3 regions of the Bradyrhizobium sp. 142 genome follow, and region 3 is predicted to be linked to each of the others. Evidence: predicted binding sites of a transcription regulator. Region 3 holds the regulator's gene; each other region holds the start of a gene.
What was found. Region 3 encodes PhoB, which activates phosphate uptake and scavenging genes when phosphate is short. Its sites were predicted from a motif close to TGTCATNNANCTGTCAT; they were not measured.
Positions count from the first base shown of each region.

Region 1: a site for PhoB is predicted at 2,800-2,816, ahead of phnC (phosphonate ABC transporter ATP-binding protein). Genes of this name have one in related genera too.
Region 2: a site for PhoB is predicted at 2,251-2,267, ahead of IVA82_RS28125 (UDP-2,3-diacylglucosamine diphosphatase). Genes of this name have one in related genera too.

Region 1 covers NZ_JADPKQ010000367.1:14,229-18,976, forward strand. The annotation lists gene phnE (phosphonate ABC transporter, permease protein PhnE) at 1-817, opposite strand, end outside; gene phnD (phosphonate ABC transporter substrate-binding protein) at 892-1,827, opposite strand; gene phnC (phosphonate ABC transporter ATP-binding protein) at 1,890-2,699, opposite strand; gene IVA82_RS33745 (chloramphenicol acetyltransferase) at 2,876-3,535, shown strand; gene IVA82_RS33750 (alpha-D-ribose 1-methylphosphonate 5-triphosphate diphosphatase) at 3,532-4,725, shown strand; gene IVA82_RS33755 (DUF1045 domain-containing protein) at 4,744-4,748, shown strand, end outside.
Region 2 covers NZ_JADPKQ010000307.1:116,227-120,974, forward strand. The annotation lists gene IVA82_RS28115 (threonine/serine dehydratase) at 1-309, opposite strand, end outside; gene IVA82_RS28120 (glycosyltransferase family 1 protein) at 372-1,415, opposite strand; gene IVA82_RS28125 (UDP-2,3-diacylglucosamine diphosphatase) at 1,415-2,227, opposite strand; gene thiD (bifunctional hydroxymethylpyrimidine kinase/phosphomethylpyrimidine kinase) at 2,616-3,416, opposite strand; gene IVA82_RS28135 (Lrp/AsnC ligand binding domain-containing protein) at 3,570-3,815, shown strand; gene IVA82_RS28140 (cytochrome c) at 3,812-4,738, opposite strand.
Region 3 covers NZ_JADPKQ010000173.1:20,436-25,183, reverse strand. The annotation lists gene IVA82_RS16285 (aspartate aminotransferase family protein) at 1-595, opposite strand, end outside; gene IVA82_RS16280 (GcrA family cell cycle regulator) at 1,047-1,559, shown strand; gene phoB (phosphate regulon transcriptional regulator PhoB) at 1,854-2,561, opposite strand; gene phoU (phosphate signaling complex protein PhoU) at 2,585-3,301, opposite strand; gene pstB (phosphate ABC transporter ATP-binding protein PstB) at 3,313-4,134, opposite strand; gene pstA (phosphate ABC transporter permease PstA) at 4,131-4,748, opposite strand, start outside.

The DNA.
Region 1 (4,748 bases), on a different contig from region 3:
CCGTGACGATGATGGTGAGCAGGATCGCGCTGACGTCCGAATAATAGAACTTGCGGATGGCGACGACGAGTTCCTGGCCGATACCGCCGGCACCGACAAAACCCATCACGGAGGCTTCGCGGACGTTGATCTCGAAGCGCAGCAGCGCGTAGCTGGCATAGCCGGCCGTGACCTGCGGCAGGACGGCGAAGCGCATGCAAGCGAGCCAGCTCGCGCCGGTCGAGCGGATACCTTCGACCGGCTTCATGTCGGCATTCTCGACAATCTCCGAGAACAGCTTTCCAAGCGCGCCGGTGGAGTGGATCGCGATTGCAAGCACGCCCGCCATCGGGCCGAGGCCGAAGGCGATCACGAAGATCAGCGCGAAGACGATGCCGGGGACGGTGCGGGCGAATTCAAGCAGGCGCCGCACCACGAAACGCAGCCAGGGTGCGGGCAAGGTATTCTCCGCCGCGAAGAAGTTGAGGGCAAAGGCCAAGGTCGCGCCGATCAGTGTGCCGACATAGCTGATGAGCAGGGTCTCGCCCAGCATCTTCAGCCATTTGCGCCAGCCCCACAGCCATTCGCCGACATCGGTCCAGACGCGCTGACCGCTGTCGAGCGTGAAGATGCGGTCGAAATAGCTGAGGAAGTTGCCGAAATAGGTGAAGAGGGTGCGCAGGTTCACTTCTGCGCCGACCGCGGCGAGAACCAGGGCGGCGGCGAACAGCGCCACTCCAAGTAACAGACGCCAGCGCCTGCGCGCGACCGCCCGACTGTAGGCGGCATTGAGCGTCGTCAGCTGCTGCTCTGGGAGGATCGAAACGGCGATCGTCATGGATTGAAAAGGTGCTCGTCGAAAGAGAAAGAGCCGGGTCCATCGACCCGGCTCCAGTGCTATCGTCCCGAAACTCAGGACGCCTTCTTCTTACGGAGCGCATCGACGAACTTGATCAGTTCGATCGTGCCATCCCAATCCTTGGTGGTGGCGGGATGAAAACCCTTCTTCTGGCCGTCGGAGAGGCGGTCGAATGCGGCCTTGTCCTTGGCCGGCGCGTCGAAGAACGCCTTGGCGATTGCCACCTTGGCCTCTTCCGGCAGGTCGGAGTTGTAGGCATAGGGGCCGTTGATTATCGGCGCCGACTTGTGGATGATGCGGAAGTCGTCCTTCTTCATCGCAGAGCCGTCGGCATTCTTCAGCATGCCCTTGGTCAGCATCTGCGCCAGCGTGGAATCGTCGTCGCTGGTCCACTGGTTGGTGGCAACGTCGACCGTGCCCTGCGCCAGCGCCAGGATCGCGTTCTCGTGGCTGCCGGTGAAGACGACCTTGCCGAAATAGCTGTCGGCATCCGCGATGCCCATCTTGTCGAGCTCGAAGCGCGGCACGTTGTTGCCGGAGGTCGAGTTCGGATCGACCAGGCCGAGGTTCTTGCCCTTGAGCTGATCCACGCTCTTGTAGGCGCTGCTGGCCTTGACGAAGAACACCGAGTAGTAGCCGGTCGAGCCGTCGGCGTTGATGTCGTTGGCGAAGGCGTCGGTCTTGACGCCGGTCAGGCGGGCGCGCGCAAACGAGGCAGAGCCGTAGCTCGCGATGTGGATGTTGCCGGCACGCTGGCCTTCGATGACAGCGGCGTAGTCGTTGGCGATGCGTAGCGTGACCTTCACGCCGAGCTGCTTGGACAGATAGTTCACGAATGGCGCCCAGCGCTCGGTAACGCCGGAAGCATTTTCAGCCGGCACGACGGCGAAAGTCAGCTCGGGATATTTGGCTTTCCAGTCGTCGGCGGAGGCTGAAGTCGTGAGGACCAGCGCAGCGGCGCCGGCAAGAATGAGTCTGCGAGTGATCATGAAACTCTCTTCATCGGTTGGAGTCGGTTGACGCAAAACGGGTAAGTACTGGTGTGCGCAGCTCAGGCAGCGGCTGCCGTTCCAAGCGCGGGAATGTCCTCGGGCGCCGGCACGGGCGCCCCGCCCATGACGTCGGCGGCTTCGAGGTCGTAAAGTTCGCGCGCGACATGCTCGGTCAGCGCGGCGGGCGCGCCGTCGAACACCACGCGGCCCTGCGCCATGCCGATCAGGCGATCGCAATAGCTGCGCGCCAGATCGAGCGAATGCAGATTGCAGAGCACGGTGATGCCGAAGTGCTTGTTGATGCGCAAAAGCGCATCCATCACGATCTTGGTGTTGCGCGGATCGAGCGAGGCGATCGGCTCGTCGGCCAGGATGATGTCGGGCTGCTGCACCAGCGCGCGGGCGATCGCCACGCGCTGCTGCTGGCCGCCCGAGAGCTGGTCGGCGCGCTGGGCCGCGAGCGAGGCGATATCGAACTGTTCGAGCGCCGACATCGCCAGCGCCTTGTCCTGCTCCGGCCAGGTCTGCGTGAGCGAGCGCCAGGCCGGCATCGTTGCCAGACGTCCCATCAGGACATTGGTCAGGACGTCGAGCCGGCCGACCAGGTTGAACTGCTGGAAGATCATCGCCGACCGGGCGCGCCACTGCCGCAGCTCCTTGCCGCGCAGCGCTGTCACGTCGACGCCGTCGAACAGGATGCGGCCCTGTGTCGGCGTCACGAGGCGGTTGATGGTCCGCAGCAGCGTCGACTTGCCGGCGCCGGAGCGTCCGATCACACCGACGAAGCCGCCCGGAGAAATTTGAAATGAAGCGTCGTCCACGGCGGCTTTGACGCCGAAGCGACACGTCAGACCTTCCACCACCAGCATGCAGGGCTCCAGAGTAGCTGGCTGCCACCGCTAACGCCGGTGCTTGACACTTGTGTGACACCGACGCTGCGGTGCGGCGATGCTACACAGCTTCATCCCCTGTCATCAGCGCGTCATGACATTGTCACCAAGCCACTCGAAGAGGAACGTCCCGCCTCCTGCAGTCCGGATCCACCATGGCAGCCAAATCGCTATCGGTCCAACCGACCATCGATTCCACAGCGAAGCTGCACGAGACCAGACTCGGCGCCTATACCGAGGTCGGCGCGCGCACCATTCTGCATGAAGTCTCGATGGGCGATTACTCCTATGTCGTGAACGACGCCCAGATCACCTACACCACCATCGGAAAGTTCTGCTCGATCGCGGCGATGACGCGCATCAATCCCGGCAATCATCCGATGCACCGCGCCACGCAGGCGCATTTCATCTATCGTTCGAGCGCCTATTTCGAAGGCGAGAGCGATGATTCCGAATTCTTCGACTGGCGGCGCCAGCATCACGTCCATATCGGCCACGACGTCTGGATCGGTCATGGCGCGATCGTGCTGCCGGGCCGCAACATCGGCACCGGCGCGGTGATCGCGGCCGGCGCCATCGTCACCAAGGACGTGCCGGCCTACAGCATCGTCGCCGGCAATCCGGCGCGCATCGTGCGGCGCCGGTTCTCGGAGGACGTCGCGGGGCGGCTCGCCAGACTCGCCTGGTGGGATTGGGATCACGACAAATTGCGTGAGGCCCTGCCCGATTTCCGCAAGCTCGGGATTGAAGATTTCCTCTCGACATACGAAGCACGGGAGAATTCCCCTTCAGACAAACGAAGCGCGGTCGCGTGACAGATATTTTCCTCGAGGGCGGCCGGGCCAAGATCGGCACCGAGTTCGTCGAAACCTCGCTTCTCGTGTCGGGAACGGACATTGCGCAGGTTGGCGCGGCTCGCGGCCGTGCGCGGCTAGCGATTGATGCGCGCGACCTGCTGGTGCTGCCCGGCATCGTCGATCTGCACGGCGATGCCTTCGAGCGGCAGATGATGCCGCGCGCCGGCGTCGACTTCCCGATCGACGTCGCGCTCGCCGACAGTGATCGCCAGGCGATCAGCAACGGCATCACCACGGTATTCCACGCGACGACCTGTTCCTGGGAGCCGGGGCTACGCTGCGCCGACAATGCGCGAAGCCTGATGGAGGCGATCGAGCCCCAGCGTCCGCATTTTGCTGCCGACACTCGCTTCCATCTGCGGCACGAGACCTACAATCTCGATGTCGAGCAGGAGATGAGCCAATGGCTCACTGAGGGCCGCGTCGACCTGTTCGCCTTCAACGACCACATGGATGGCACGGTCGGCGACATGGCCAAGCCGCGCAAGCGCAATCGCATGGTGGAGCGCACCGGATTGTCGAGCGAGGCGTTTGACCGGCTGGTGGAGCACGTGCTTTCGCGCGCCGGTGACGTGCCGGCTTCGGTTGCGCGGCTGGCTGCCACGGCCCGCGCAGCCCGGGTGCGCATGCTCTCGCATGACGACGCGACGCCGGCCATGCGCCAGGCGTATCGCGCCATGGGCGCGACCATCGCCGAATTTCCGGTCACCGAGGAAACGGCACGCGCCGCCGCGGCCGCCGGCGATGCCATCGTCTACGGCGCGCCGAACGTGGTGCGCGGCGGCAGCCACACCGGCTGGACCAGGGCATCCGACATGATCGCCAAGGGCCTCTGCTCGGTGCTGGCGTCGGACTACTACTATCCCGCGCCATTGCTCGCCGCGTTCCGGCTCGCCGCCGACGGCGTGTTGCCGCTGACGAAGGCCTGGGATCTGGTCTCCGCGGCCCCTGCGCGCGCGACCGGCCTCACCGATCGCGGCATGCTGGCTACGGGGCGCCGTGCCGACATTCTGCTGGTCGACGACACGGTGCCGCTGCGGCCGCAGCTCATCGCCGTGATCGCCGGCGGCAAGCTCGTGCATCTCACCGATGCGACGCGGCTGCTCAGCGCGGCGGCGATGCCGCGCGAGACTGTCGTCGCGGCATAGATCGGTTATGCTCGGGCAATGAC
Region 2 (4,748 bases), on a different contig from region 3:
CACGATGGTCGCGTGCATGTCGAGAATCTTCGCCGCCGCCGCCACGCCCTGGGCATGGTTGCCTGAGGAGAAGGCGACGACGCCGCCGGCGCGCTTATCCTGCGGGATCGAGGCCACCTTGTTGAAGGCGCCGCGGAACTTGAAGGAGCCGGTGCGCTGGAGCATCTCCGGCTTCAGGAAGACCCTTGCGCCGACGCGCTCGTTGAGCACCGGAAAGGACAGCAGCGGGGTGCGGATGGCAAAAGGCGCGATCACGCGTGCTGCGGCATCGATATCGGCGGGGCCGATCGGAAGGGGCTGTTCGGTCATATCAGATATTATCGCGCCGGATCAGGTGCGGGCAAGACATCTCCGTGCGAGGATTTGTCCCGTCAGGCGACGATGCGGGCCTGTTCCGCGCCGTTCCGGCCGTGCAGCACCGCGCCGGCTGCCAAAATGCTGGCGATGAACGACCGGGCCGAAGCCTCCCAGGTATAGTCGGCGGCGAATTCGACGCAGGCCTGCCGCGAGATGTCGAGCGCGGCGAAACAGGCGTTGCGCAAATCGTGATCCAGCGCGCCGACCGGCGCATCACCGATCACGTCGCGAGGTCCCTTCACCGGGAAGGCCGCAACCGGCAGGCCGCTTGCCAGCGCTTCCAGCAGGACAAGGCCGAACGTGTCGGTCTTGCTCGGAAACACGAACACGTCGGCCGCAGCATAGATGTCCGCCAGGTCCTCGCCATGCTTTTGGCCGAGAAAAATCGCATCGGGATAGGCCTCTTCGAGCGCGGCACGCGCCGGGCCGTCGCCGACAATCACCTTGGTGCCGGGCAGGTCGAGGTCGAGGAAAGCCTCGAGATTCTTCTCGACCGCAACCCGGCCGACCGAGAGGAACACCGGCGACGGCAGGCACAGATCGATGGCGCGAGGGTGAAACAGGCCGGTGTCGACGCCGCGCGGCCACAGCACGACATTGGCAAAGCCGCGCTCGCCAAGCTCGCGCGCGAGCGCCGGCGTTGCCGCCATCACGGCCCGGCTGCTGCTGTGGAATCGGCGCAGTGCCCGCCAGATCAGGGATTCCGGAACCGGCACCCTGGCGCGGACATATTCGGGAAAGCGGGTGTGGAAGCTGGTCGTGAATGGCAACTTACGCTGTCGGCAATAGCGGCGGACCATCAGGCCGATCGGCCCTTCGGTCGCTATATGGATGCTGTCGGGACGGGCTTCCTCGATCAGCTTCGCGATTCGAGCCGGCCGCGGCATCGCCAGCCGCACGTCGCGGTAGCTCGGCATCGCAAAGGTGCGGAACGATTGCGGCGTCAGGAACGTGAACTCGGCGTCGAGCGCCTCGGCGGCGTCAGCGAGCTTGGTCAGCGTCCGAACTACACCGTTGACTTGCGGGTGCCAGGCGTCGGTCGCGACCAGGATGCGCATCAAGCCGCCCTTGCCGCGACCTGTGGGACGGCTGCCTGCTTCTGCAACTGATCCGCCCAGGTGATGATCTCGAAATGGCCATCGTCGTGCTCGACCAGCGCCGTGCAGCTCTCGACCCAATCGCCGCAGTTCATATAGCGGATGCCGCCCTCGTCGCGGATCACGGCATAATGGATGTGGCCGCAGATGACGCCGTCGGCGTCGTAACGGCGCGCCTCGGCGGCGAGCGCCTGCTCGAACGCGCCGATATAGTTGACGGCGTTCTTGACCTTCTGCTTGGCCCATTGCGACAGCGACCAGTACGGCACCTTGAACATGCGCCGGAAGAAGTTGACGAAGCGATTCATCTGGATCGCGAAGTCGTAGGCCTTGTCGCCGAGATGGGCGAGCCAGCGTGCGTTCTGCACCACGAGGTCGAAGATGTCGCCGTGGATGACGAGATAGCGCTTGCCGTCCACGCCGGTGTGGACGGTGTTCTCGACGACGTCGATGCCGCCGAAATGCGTGCCGTAATAGTTGCGCAGGAACTCGTCGTGATTGCCGGGGATGTAGATGACCTTGGCGCCCTTGCGTGCCTTGCGCAAAAGTTTCTGGACAAGGTCGTTATGCGATTGCGGCCAGTGCCAGCTCGATTTCAGCGCCCAGCCGTCAACGATGTCGCCGACGAGATAGATGGTGTCGGCGTCGTGGAAGCGCAGGAAGTCCAGCAGAAGGTCGGCTTGTGAACCGCGGGCTCCGAGATGAACGTCGGAGATGAACAAGGTGCGAAAGCGCCTTTCAGGGCTCTCGTCACTGACATCGTAACTTCCCATGCGACAGCCTGTAACAATATCCCGTGACAGAGGGATGACCGATTGAACCTTTGAGGCACCTCAGATACGAATCAAACCTCGCCTCGCCCTCCCTGCGAATATCAGTCGCATGCGACAATCAGGCGACACGGCGCCGCAGGCGCCCCCGCCCAAATCAGATTCGCACTGGAAGCTACGATGGCAGGTGCGCTCCCTCTCCCGCTTGCGGGAGAGGGTTGGGGAGAGGGTGCCTCCGCAATCGTTAGCCCTCGTACCGAGAGAGCCCTCACCCGCGCCGGAGCCTGTCATCGGGCGCGCCTTCGGCGCGGTCCGTTGGGCGCGACGTCTCCCGCAAGCGGGAGAGATTGAGCGAGCCCGCGGCCATATCGATTCAGCCAACGGCCGCGCGTCAATAGAACTTGTGAAGATGATGGATCGGCCCGTGGCCGCGGCCGACGCTGAAGCGATCGGCGGCCGCAATCGCTGCGCTGATCCAGGCCTTGGCGCCCCGCACCGCGCGCTCGAGATCCTCGCCCTTGGCAAGTCCCGCCGCGACCGCCGAGGACAACGAGCAGCCGGTGCCATGGGTGTTTTGGGTGGCGAGCCGCGGTGCCGCGAGCGCAATGGTGCTTTCGGCATCGACGAGATAGTCGGTGCTCTCGGCGCCCTCCCCGTGCCCGCCCTTGATCAGGACCGCGCGGCAGCCGAGCGCGAGCAGGCGGCGTCCCTGGCTTTCGATCTCGGCCTCGCTTCGCGCGACCGGTTCGTCGAGCAGCGCAGCGGCCTCCGGCAGGTTGGGCGTGATCACCGAGGCCAGCGGCATCAACTTCGCACGCAGGGCGTCGACGGCATCGGACGCCAGCAGACGGTTGCCGGAAGTTGCGACCATCACGGGATCGAGCACGATGTAGCGGGGCATCCAGCGCGACAGCGCGGCCGCGATCGCATCGATGCTGGCAGCTTGCGCCACCATGCCGATCTTCACCGCGCCGACGTCGAGATCGGAGAACACCGCATCGATCTGTGCGGCAACGAAATCGGCCGGCACCGCATGAATGCCGGTGACGCCCTTCGTGTTCTGCGCCGTCAATGCCGTGATGGCGGAAGCGCCATAGACGCCGAGCGCGGCAAAGGTCTTCAGATCGGCCTGGATGCCGGCGCCGCCGCTCGAATCGGAACCTGCGATGGTGAGCGCCACGGGCGTCGTCATGGGGCGATTTTCTGCTGGTTCGGGGCCATGATCCGTCCTAGCGCGCATGCCGGGGGGCAGCAAGTTTGCTTGCGCCCGGGGCAGCAAGTTTGCTTGCTAAATCCGGCCGGTTTTGGCCTATTGACCGCCAGATGTGCCTTCGGAGTGACTGCAATGGTTCCTTTTTTCGTCCAGATCAAATGCAAGCTCGGCCAATCCTATACGGTCGCCAACGCGCTCGCCGAAGCCGAGATTGCCTCCGAAATCTACTCCACCGCCGGGCAATACGACCTGCTGGTGAAGTTCTACGTCGACAAGGACACCGACATCGGCCACTTCGTCAACGAGAGGGTGCAGGTGCTGCCCGGCATCCAGGACACCCTCACCATCATCACATTTAAGGCGTTCGGGGGCACCTAACCGCCCGTCTGCTTCCTTGGCGGGGGCTTGGGCCCTTCGACCGGCGGCAGCGATTTCAGATAGGCCGCCATCGCCGCGCGGTCCTCGCCCGTGAGCTGCGCGAGGTTCTTGATCACCGGCCGCATCGCCCCCGACGCACTGTCGCCCTCGGGCATGTCGCCGGTCTCGAGGAAATCCGCGATGTCCTTCTCGCTCCAGTCCCCGATCCCTTTTTGCGTGATGTTGGGCACCCAGCCCTCACCTTCCGGATTGGGGCCGCCGGCAAAGCGCTGGGCGGTGATGATGCCGCCCAAGAGGTTGCGCGGGCTGTGGCATTCCGCGCAGTGGCCAAGTCCGTTCACGAGATAGGCGCCGCGATTCCATTGCGGCGATCGCGTTGCATCCGGCACGAACGGCCCGGCGTCCGTGAACAGCAATTTCCAGATGCCGACATTGCGGCGCATGTTGAACGGAAACGGCAGGTCGTGATCACGCACCCTGCCCGGCACCGCCGGCAAGGTCTTCAGATAGGCGAAGAGATCGCGAACATCGTCCACCTTCGCGATATGATAAGACGCGTAGGGAAATGCCGGGAAGTAATGCGTTCCCTCCGGCGAGATGCCCCGCATCACGGCATTGACGAAATCGCTCTCGCCCCAGCGCCCGATGCCGTCGGTAGGATCAGGCGAAATGTTGGGAGCGTAAAACGTCCCGAACGGCGAGCCGAGCGGCAGGCCGCCGCCGAGTCGCAGACGGTCGGGCTGGTTGGGGACCGCATGGCAGGACGAGCAGCCGCCGACGTTGAATATTTCCTGCCCATTGGCAAGATCAGGCGCACGGGACGGCAGCGCTGCCGCCAGCGCAGCCGGGGCCGTTAGCCACCAATAAACGCCCAGTGCCGCGACGGCAACGAGGAGAGCGGCAAGGAGAGTTCGTCGCAGCATTGAGGCATTC
Region 3 (4,748 bases):
CCGGCGTGGCCGAACGCACACCACCCTCGCCCTGGATCGGCTCGATCAGGATGCCCGCGGTCTGCGGACCGATCGCCTTCTTGACGGCATCGAGGTCGCCATGCGGCACCTGGTCGAACCCCTCCATCGGCGGACCGAAGCCTTCGAGATATTTGGCCGAGCCGGTCGCAGCCAGCGTCGCAAGCGTGCGGCCGTGGAACGCGCCTTCAAACGTGATCATGCGGTAGCGGTCGGGATGGCCCTTTGCGGCGTGAAAGCGGCGCACGATCTTGATCACGCATTCCATTGCCTCGGCGCCGGAATTGCAGAAGAACACGAAGTCCGCGAAGCTCTCATTGCACAGACGTGCCGCCAGCCGCTCGCCGTCGGGGCTCTGGAACAGGTTCGACATGTGCCAGAGTTTCGTCGCCTGCTCCTGCAACGCCTTGACCAGCGCCGGATGGGCATGGCCGAGCGCATTCACAGCGACGCCGGAGGTGAAATCGAGGTAACGCTCGCCGTTGGTTGCGATCAGCCAGCAGCCTTCACCGCGCTCGAAACCAAGGTCGGCCCTGGCGAAAACGGGAAGCAGATGCGGCGCGGCGCTGTTGGTCATGACGGTCACTTGGATGTTGAGGCCGGCCTCAACGCGCTTACGCAGCGCACCATTGACCGGCCCGAAAAACGAAACGTGCCGCCTTTTAAGGGCGGCACGTAGTACTATCTTATGCTTGGTAAAACCGGTGTCAATGCCGCCCGGAAAGCCTCGCGAAACGCTGAATCCGTAGTCTTGCGGTGCCGATTTTGCGAGTTTTAGCCACGGAACATGTGGAAGCGAGTCGGCGGACTCTTGCGCGTGAGTCACGCCATATTGTAGCGTTTGGCTTGTCAGATACGACATCTCGTGCAGCGGTTCTGATCTCTAAGTCCTCATGTACCGGCGTAAACGTTCGGGCGCATCTGGTGCGCCCGGCGAGCCTTAAGGGATTCTGGCGGCACGGGTTTTTCAAAGCTTAGGCATTCGCTGTGAGCCGGTATGGCAGGCGCGCAGCGAGGGAAAGGGTGCAATGACGGTTTTGACCTGGTCGGATGATCGCGTCGAGCAGCTGAAGAAGCTCTGGGAGGCCGGACTTTCGGCCAGCCAGATCGCGGCGGAGCTCGGCAATGTGACCCGCAACGCCGTGATCGGAAAGGTGCACCGGCTCGGCCTGTCCGGCCGCGCCAAGAGCCCTTCATCCGCTGCTCCCCGGCCGCGCAAGGCGCGCCCGGCGCAGCACATGATGCGGGTGAACCGTCCGATCTCGCGCGGCAATACGGCGCTGGCGCAGGCCTTCGAGGTCGAGGTGGAGCCGGATCCGGTCACCTACGACAACGTGGTGCCGATGAGCCAGCGGCTGTCGTTGCTGGAATTGAACGAGGCGACCTGTCACTGGCCGGTCGGCGATCCCTCGAGCCCCGATTTCTTCTTCTGCGGCGGCAGGGCGCTGTCCGGCCTGCCCTATTGCGCCCAGCACTCGCGCGTCGCGTACCAGCCGGCGGCGGACCGCAGGCGTGCACCGTCCAAGCCCGGGCCGCGGTAAGCTGGCGGATTAGCTGACTGCAAGGATAGCGCCGTCACACGATGACCGCGCAAATCACTCAGTGTCTCCCGGACAAGCGCGCCTCAAGCGCGCGCAGATCCGGGATCCATGGCCACCGCAAGATGTGGTTACGGGGACTCGGAGTTACCTTTTTTGCGCAACAACCACTCCCTGTGGCTATGGGTCCGGGATCTGCGCTCCGCTCTGGACAACGCTGCGCGTTGCAAACGTTACGCTTGTCCGGGACGACGGCTGAGAGTGTAGCGGCAGCTCGCTAAATCAGCTCGCAAAGGCCTACGCCTGCTCCGCTTTCGCAAAACGATCGTCCAGTGCGTAACCGGCGCCGCGGACGGTGCGGATGGGGTCCTGCTCGCGGCCGAGATTGAGCAGCTTGCGAAGGCGGCCGATGTGCACGTCGACGGTACGCTCGTCGATATAGATGTCGCGGCCCCAGACGCTGTCGAGCAGCTGCTCGCGCGAGAACACCCGGCCGGGGTGCTCCAGGAAGAACTCCAGCAGACGATATTCGGTCGGACCAAGATCAATCGGACGGCCTGAGCGCGCGACGCGACGTTTGTCGCGATCGAGTTCGATGTCGCCAAAGGCGAGCACGGTGGCAAGCCGCTCCGGGCTTGCGCGCCTGAGCAGGCCCTTCACCCGCGCCAGGAGCTCCGGCACCGAGAACGGCTTGACGATGTAGTCGTCGGCGCCGGTCGCCAATCCCCGCACCCGCTCGCTCTCCTCGCCGCGGGCGGTGAGCATGATGATCGGGAGCTGCTTGGTCTCGGGCCGGGTGCGAAGCCGCCGGCACAGCTCGATGCCGGACAACCCCGGCAGCATCCAGTCGAGCACGATCAGGTCGGGGATATGCTCCTTGAGGCGGGTGTCGGCGTCGTCGCCGCGCATCACCGTCTCGACGTCATAGCCGTCGCCTTCGAGGTTGTAGCGGAGAAGCTCTGTCAGAGCTTCCTCGTCCTCAACCACCATAATGCGTGCGCCCATGGGCTCGTTGCTCCCTTGAGTCTTTAGGTATTCGGAACCGTGGTGGCGAAGGTCGTCATGTCGCCCTTCGGCCGCTTGTCGGTGATGGCCTGACCCTCGATCATGTAGAACACGGTCTCGGCAATGTTGGTGGCGTGGTCGCCGATGCGCTCGATGTTCTTGGCGCAGAACATCAGGTGGATGCAGAACGAGATGTTGCGTGGATCTTCCATCATGTAGGTGAGGAGTTCGCGGAACAGCGAGGTGCAGATGGCATCGACTTCCTCGTCGCCCTTCCACACCGCCATCGCCGCCGGCAGATCATGCGCGGCATAGGCGTCCAGCACCGATTTGACCTGCTGCTGCACGAGGTCGGTCATGTGTTCCAGGCCGCGGAACAGCTTCAGCGGATGGAAGTCCGTCTCCAGCGCCGCGACGCGCTTGCCCATGTTCTTGGCGAGGTCGCCAATGCGCTCGAGATCGGTCGCAACGCGCATGGCGCCGACGATCTCGCGCAGGTCAACCGCCATCGGCTGGCGGCGAGCGATGGTGAGCACCGCACGCTCCTCGATGCGCCTCTGGAGGATGTCGAGCTCGGCGTCGATGGTGACGACGCGCTGACCGAGCGCGACGTCGCGCCGGATCAGCGCATCGACGGACTCCACGATCATGCGCTCGGCAATCCCGCCCATCTCGGCGACCAGCCGGGTGAGCTCCTGGAGGTCGGTGTCGAACGCCTTTGCGGTATGTTCAGAAACCATGTCCCGTCTCCTCAGCCGAACCGGCCGGTGATGTAATCCTGCGTACGCCGATCGCTCGGTGACGTGAAGATCCTGCTGGTGTCGTCGAACTCGATCAATTCACCGAGATACATGAAGGCGGTCTTGTCGGAGACGCGGGCCGCCTGCTGCATGTTGTGGGTGACGATCGCGATCGTGTAGTTCTCGGAGAGCTCCTGGATCAGCTCCTCGACCTTGGCGGTCGAGATCGGGTCCAGCGCCGAGCAGGGCTCGTCGAACAGGATCACCTCGGGCCGCACCGCGACCGTGCGGGCGATGCAGAGGCGCTGCTGCTGGCCGCCGGAGAGCGACAGGCCCGAGGCGTTGAGCTTGTCCTTGACCTCGTTCCAGAGCGCGCCGCCGCGCAGCGCCTTCTCGACCCGGTCGTCCATCTCGGATTTCGAGATCCTCTCATAGAGGCGGATGCCGAAGGCGATGTTCTCGTAGATCGTCATTGGGAACGGCGTCGGCTTCTGGAACACCATGCCGACGCGTGCGCGCAGCAGGTTGAGGTCGAGCCGGGGATCGAGAATGTTGGTCTGGTCGAGCATGAGCTGTCCGGTGGCGCGCTGGCCGGGATACAGATCATACATCCGGTTGAAGATGCGCAGCAGGGTCGACTTGCCGCAGCCCGACGGGCCGATGAACGCCGTAACGCGGTTGGTGCCGAGCGTCAGGTCGATGTTCTTCAGCGCATGGTGCTCGCCGTAATAGAAGTTCAGCTTGCGCACCGTCACCTTGGGGGGCGCCTCGGGCAGCACCGGCGCCTGGGGCAGGCCGCCGGACGCGCTCATGGATACGGACAGATCACTCATTTTGCGGTCCTCTCGGCGCCAAGGATGCGCGCGCCAATATTCAGGGCAAGAACGGTCAGCGTGATGAGCAGCGCCCCACTCCAGGCCAGCTGCTTCCAGTAGGCATAGGGGCTCTGCACGAAGTTGTTGATGGTGACCGGCAGGTTGGCCATCGTCTTGTTCAGGCTCAGGCTGAAGAACTGGTTCGACAGCGCGGTGAACAGCAAAGGCGCGGTCTCGCCGGCGACGCGGGCGGTGGCCAGCAGCACGCCGGTGATGAGGCCCGAGCGCGCCGAGCGATAGGCGATGCGCTTGATCACCAGCGAACGCGGCAGGCCGAGCGCAGAGGCGGCCTCGCGCAGCGCATTCGGCACCAGCAGCAGCATATCCTCGGTCGTGCGCAGCACCACCGGAATCACGATCACGGCGAGCGCCAGCGCGCCCGCGATCGCCGAGAAGCCGCGCATCGGCACCACCACCGCGCCATAGATGAACAGCCCGATGATGATCGAGGGCGCGCTGAGCAGGATGTCGTTGATGAACCGGATCACCGACGTCAGCCGGTCGTTGCGGCCGTATTCGGCGAGATAGGTGCCGGCGAACATGCCGAGCGGCGCGCCGATGCCGACGCCGAT